Regions from separate parts of the Paenibacillus glucanolyticus genome, predicted to be linked through region 2. Evidence: riboswitches for the same ligand, from Rfam matches in the RefSeq annotation. Region 2 holds a riboswitch; the other holds the start of a gene.
What was found. A riboswitch is a leader RNA that binds a small molecule or an ion and turns the genes downstream of it on or off. The one in region 2 is predicted to bind S-adenosylmethionine.
Positions count from the first base shown of each region.

Region 1: it holds a riboswitch for S-adenosylmethionine, as region 2 does, so the genes downstream of both, WDY75_RS05200 (methionine ABC transporter ATP-binding protein) here and metA (homoserine O-succinyltransferase) in region 2, are expected to answer to the same signal.

Region 1 covers NZ_CP147845.1:1,091,142-1,094,271, reverse strand. Annotated here, with positions in the region: gene WDY75_RS05210 (MetQ/NlpA family ABC transporter substrate-binding protein) at 1-4, opposite strand, end outside; gene WDY75_RS05205 (methionine ABC transporter permease) at 71-739, opposite strand; gene WDY75_RS05200 (methionine ABC transporter ATP-binding protein) at 739-1,755, opposite strand; SAM riboswitch class I at 1,863-2,009, opposite strand; gene WDY75_RS05195 (Cthe_2314 family HEPN domain-containing protein) at 2,131-2,850, opposite strand; partial or broken gene WDY75_RS05190 (UbiD family decarboxylase domain-containing protein) at 2,897-3,130, opposite strand, start outside.
Region 2 covers NZ_CP147845.1:1,513,767-1,516,896, reverse strand. Annotated here, with positions in the region: gene WDY75_RS07370 (PLP-dependent transferase) at 1-350, opposite strand, end outside; gene metA (homoserine O-succinyltransferase) at 375-1,292, opposite strand; SAM riboswitch class I at 1,425-1,553, opposite strand; gene corA (magnesium/cobalt transporter CorA) at 1,996-2,931, shown strand; gene WDY75_RS07355 (HRDC domain-containing protein) at 3,005-3,130, opposite strand, start outside.

The DNA of each region.
Region 1 (3,130 bases), 420 kb from region 2:
TCATTCTTAAACTCTCCCTCCGAAAATGTATTATCTATATAATGTCTGCCTTGATGCTTTACCAATCCCGTTATTTTCTTGTAAAATGCCGTACCAGGCGGTCCCCTGCCATTTGCAGCAGCTGCACCAGCACAATCATTAACACAACGGCCAGAATCATGATCTCCGTCTCATAACGGTAATAGCCGTACTTGATGGCCAAATCCCCTAAACCGCCGCCGCCGACCTGACCCGACATCGCCGTATAGGATACCAGGGTCACAATCGTGATGGTCATGCCCGCCAGCAAACCCGGACGAGCCTCGGGAAGAAGCACCCTCCACACGATTTGGCTTGTCGAGGAGCCCATCGCATGAGCGGCTTCAATGACACCTTTGTCCACTTCATTCAGGGCCGTCTCCACCAGTCTGGCGAAGAACGGTGCTGCCCCCACAACGAGCGGCGGAATGGTTCCCAGGACGCCGTACGATACACCCACAAGCGACTTCGTAATCGGGATCATCGCAACGATCAGGATGATGAACGGAACCGAACGCAGGATGTTCACAATGAACGACAGGATCGAATATCCGAAGCGCACCAAGCCCGATGTGGATCTTGCAGCCATATACAGCAGCACGCCAACCGGCAGCCCGATAATGAAGCTGAACAAAGCCGAAGCCCCCAGCATTCGCAGGGTATCCAATGTTGCCGTACCGATTTCTTTCCAGTCGATCTGGGTAAAATCGAGCTCGAACATTAATGAATCACCTCCACGTCTAATCCTTGTTGAAGCAGCTTCCGAATCGTCTCTTCGATGGCTCTTTCTTCCCCTTCGAAGCGTACGATGAGCTGGCCATACGGTGTTTCCTTGATCGTGGAGATCGTGCCCTGCAGAATCGCAAAATTCACGCCTGTCTCATGAACGGTATGGGATAGAATGGAATCGTACGTTTTCGATCCCAGGAACGTAATTTGCACCGCTTGGGAAGAGCTGTTCGCCTGACCCTGCATGGCCAGCCGGAGCGCTTCTCCGCTGTCCAATTCTTGACGGATGAATTCCTGCGTCACCTCATGTTTAGGTTTCAGGAACACTTCCGTTACCGGCCCCTGCTCCACAATGCCGCCCTGATGAATAACGGCCACCCGATCACATATGCTCTGGATGACATGCATCTCATGGGTGATCAACACAATCGTGAGATGAAATTTCTTATTAATATCCAGCAGCAGGCGCAGGATCGAATCCGTGGTCTGCGGATCCAGCGCTGAAGTGGCCTCATCACACAGCAGAACCTCCGGATCGCTTGCCAACGCTCTGGCTATGCCGACCCTCTGCTTTTGTCCTCCTGACAGCTGGGACGGATACTTGTCCCGGTGAGCCTCCAAGCCAACCAAGGCCAACAGCTCGGATACTTTGCGTTCCATCTCAGCCTTCGGCGTCTTGATCAGCCGCAGCGGAAAGGCAATATTATCGTAAACCGTTGCGGATGACAGCAGGTTAAAGTGCTGAAAGATCATCCCGATTTTGCGACGCTCTGCTTGAAGCTGCTTCTTGCCGAGCAGTGTCAAATTCTTACCGTTAACCCACACCTCGCCGGAGGTGGGACGTTCCAACAAATTGATACAACGGATCAATGTACTTTTACCTGCGCCGGAGTGTCCGATCACACCGAAGATTTCTCCTTTTTCAATCGACAAATCCAATTCGGACAAGGCTGTGGTTAGCGTTCGGGCTTTTCCGTACTGCTTCGTCAATTGCTTGAGCTCAATCAATCCGATAATCCTCCTTTTTCCATAGCCTCATATCTATTTACCCAAAATAAAAGAGCCTCTTTTTGTAGAATCAAAAAGGGCTCTCTTTACGTAAAAGTCAACGCCTTTTCTCATCTGTCAAAGCCATAGGATGATCCTGCAGCTTTGAAGGAATTAGCACCATGTCACTCCATCCGTCATCGCGTTACGCGATATACGCTGGAGCCGGTTGCCGGGCTTCATCGGGCCTGTCCCTCCGCCTCTCTCGATAAGAAAACATCGATATGAAATTTTTCCAATTAATTTGATCTGATTTAATAACATTTAATGAATGCAATAGTTAGTATAGATTCTTTTCAGGTTTTTGTCAAAAGGAATTTCATGGCGATTTTGTGCCTAAACCCGCACTCCTTTTTCCGCCCAGATCCGATTAGTATATCGATACGAGGCAGCCAAGCTTCGGCATACCATATCTACACCCTGCTTAAGATCCTCGAGGTGCTGGTCGATATCCTCCAGCTCGATTTTATCCGACAGTCCCTGATGGCGCTGCCACAGATCATCCTGCATCTCTGAATTCATATAGTGGATCTCAGCGTTGCGGCGTTTCCGAAGTGTGTTCAGCGGTATTTTATAGCGTTCCTTGATCGCCTCAAGCTCTGACGCCAGCTCACCGTGTGCCTTTAGAAACTTGAACTGCCGCAGTGCCGTAAAGTAGGAGAAATGAGCCTTAACCTTCGAGGTGTGGAGATCATACAGCTCATTAAGCACCGTACCCAGCTTGTCAAGGATGGAGAATACGCGAATAAATCCGTTTTTGTAAAAATACACATACCTTTGATACTCGCCCTGCTCCTGAATTGACATATCATCGATATAACCCGATTTAACCGACTGACTGAAATGCTTGGCCGCATTCCAGCTCTGCTCCAGCTCATCAAGGGATACAATCAATCCGCGGGTCCAAATCTCAAGCTTGCGAAAATCATGCGTTGGATCCTGATGTTTCTCCATTTCCTTTTGCAGCAGCCGGGTTGTCTTGACCATCGATTCGATGGCCTCCTCAAGCAAGCCATTGTTGTGTCGGGGCTGTTCCCCGAGTAACATTCGCAGCATGGCGGTACCCCCTCGCGTCGTCAGATTAACCTTCTTTCATGAATTGCTATTTGCCAAAATAATCGCTCCAGCGAGCATCCACCGTCTGCACGATATCTTCTCGCGGGGACAGCTCCTCCGGATATCCCGGTTTCATTCGTGATCAATAACCAGCGGAAGTTTATAGGATAGATGATGATGCTGGATATCAGCTGCCGCATGAATATCCGTTGCCGGATTGAAGCGGGTGAAAACCGTCCACAGGAATGAGGTTTGTGTGGCCGCTGCCGCTTCGGCATCA
Region 2 (3,130 bases):
AACTTGGACATAATCCGCTCTAACAGCCGGTACGTTCCTCCATACAGATCCAGCGAAACAATCAGATGATCCCCCTGACCGAAAAGGGAAAATATCGTCTGCAGCGCAGCCATGCCTGAGCTGCATGCAAATCCGGCATCACCGGATTCCAGCTCTGCGCAGGCATCCTCCAATACCGATCGGGTGGGATTTTTCGTGCGGGCATAATCAAAACCCGTGCTCTGCCCTAATTTCGGATGACGGTAGGCCGTCGCTTGATATATCGGAAATGTAACTGCACCTGTCACCGGCTCCTGCACCGATCCGATCTGTGCCAGCCGGCTCTCTATACTTAATGGTTTCTTCTCCATCACTTACTCTCCTCCTGTACGCTGCTATATTTGCGGACCAATATCGTATGGCGTTTCTTGATATACATAGTAATTGAGCCAATTAGTAAATAATAAATTTGCATGCGCACGCCATATGGATGGAGGCGTTCTGGTTGGATCATCATTCGGGTAATAATTGCGCGGCAGGGCAATGTCCAATCCTTTGGCAGCATCGCGGTCATATTCCCACTTCAGAGAGTCTGCATCATACTCGGAATGTCCTGTGGCAAAAATCTGTTTTCCGTCCCGGCTTGAAACCAAGTAGATTCCTGCTTCCTCCGACTCAGACAGGATGACCAGATCGTCAATCCCTGTAATGTCCTCGCGCCGAAATTCCGTATGACGGGAGTGCGGAACAAAGAACAATTCGTCAAAGCCGCGAAGAAGCTTGGTACACGCCTCATTAATCGTATGAGGGAATACGCCAAAGCATTTTTCCTCCAGGCTGTACTTGGGCACACCGTAATGATAATAAAGCCCTGCCTGAGACGCCCAGCAGATGTGCAGCGTGGAAGTCACATGCGTCTTGCTCCATTCAAAAATCTCGGTGAGCTCATTCCAGTAATTTACTTCTTCAAATTCCAACTGCTCCACCGGGGCTCCTGTAATGATCATGCCGTCAAAACGGCGGTTCTTCACTTCCTCAAAGGTTTTGTAAAAGGATTCAAGATGCTCTGCCGACGTGTTCTTCGAAACGTGGGAGCTGGGATGAAGAAGCACAACGTCCACCTGAAGAGGGGAGTTACCGATCAATCGTAGCAATTGCGTCTCCGTGGTTTCCTTGGTAGGCATCAAATTCAGAATAGCTATCCGCAATGGGCGGATATCCTGGTGAAAGGCATGGCTTTCATCCATTACAAAAATGTTTTCTCCAGCCAGAACTTCCTTTGCCGGCAAGGCATCCGGAATTTTAATTGGCATAAGGGCTCACTCCTTCAAATTGTGAAATGATACATCCATTTAAGCTGTGAGAAAGAGCGTTAGACTGTATAAACGCAAGAATGACCTTTCTCAAGTAGAGAAAGGTCATCATATACGTATCACAATGCGCCTCTCTCATCTGTCAGGCTATACGCGGCTCATAAGAATCGTCGTATCTCCTGCAAGAATTAGCACCGTGCGATGTTGCCGCCGGTTGCCGGGTTTCATAGGGCTAGTCCCTCCACCTGCTCTTGATAAGATTTCGCTTTATTCAATTGTCTTCAAACATGGTTCGTAATTGATATTTACTTTAAATCATCCGCAATTGTTCGTCAAGAACCTTTTCGTTTAATCCGTCACACTTCACCGTGGGCTCCCATACCCTGTACTAGGGTCTTGCATACGCCGGATTTCAACTTGAAAGGTCCCACACCCGGCGTTATACTAGACAAGTGCTGTTTGAAACCGAGTATGAAAGAGGTGACATGGAAGATGGACGGTGACCCGAGCCAGAAAGTGGATGCACAAGACGCACAACCGCATAGGATTAAGATCAGCTTACCGGCAGAGGGCAGCGTTATTTTTCATGCGCTTTTATCGTATTCATCCCTTCCTTAGATTATGCCTGTACGCCGGTTAGCTGATATCCTGTGCCTTTACTGCTTAACCAAGCAGCTTGTAATTGACAAAGGAGTGATATCAGATGAAAATCCGGTTGGTCGATTCGGGTGTATTTACCCCTGTTGAAGACATCGAAATGACGCTGACAGCTCCGGCCAGCGGCTTCTACTGGCTGGATGCAGACGTGGATGATTTAGCCGAGCTGCAGCCCCTCTTCTCCCTGCATGATCTTGCAGTTGAGGACTGTCTCAGTGAAGAGGAACAGCGTCCCAAAATCGAAATATATGAGAACCATTATTTTATCGTCGTGAACAGCATCCGGTTTGACGACGAGGAAATTTTTCTTCGGGCATTAAACGTTTTCCTGGGCAGACATTTTATTATTACGGTAACCAAGCAGAAGATTCATGAACTCCGTTCGGTGAAGCCGCTTCTTTGGGAGGATGAGGTTAGCACGCCTGACCGTTTCCTCTATCTGCTGATCGACCTCGTCACAGACAATTATTTCTCTGTCGGGGACCGCATTGAAGCACGGATCGAGAAGCTGGAGGAAGACATTCTCATGCATACCAAGAAATCTCATCTCAGTGAAATCATCGGCCTGCGCAGTGAAATTCTGTGGCTGAAAAAAGTCCTTGGACCTCAGAAGGAAGTTATCAACACCTTGAACAAAAAGGATCTCCGGCTAATCGATGACCAACTGCAGAAATATTTCAGTGACATCTATGAGAATGCCGTTAAAATTTCAGAAACGTTTGAGACCTATCGGGATCTCATGGGTAACCTTCGCGAGGCTTACCAATCCAGTATCGCCAATCGGGCGAATGAAATTATGCGTGTGTTCACGGCCATTACAACCATCTTCATTCCACTAACGCTGATTACGGGCATTTATGGTATGAACTTTGACTATATGCCTGAACTTCATTGGAAATATTCGTATTATGTTGTTATCGGCATCATGGTATTTGCCGGCGCTCTCATGTTCTATTTGTTCCGCAAAAAAGACTGGATATGATATATAGGATTCATATAATTAGGACGGACCTCCTTGCTCATAGGAGATTCCGTCCTGATTTCGTTAATGCCTATTAACCGACTTTTGCCTTCCCGGGCTCTTCCCGGCGAAAGCGAATCCGCATCAGGCGAAGCCGCTCATACAGCCGCTCCGTTCCGCCAGCCTCATCACCATTCGGAGATTGTCCATACACGCGCTG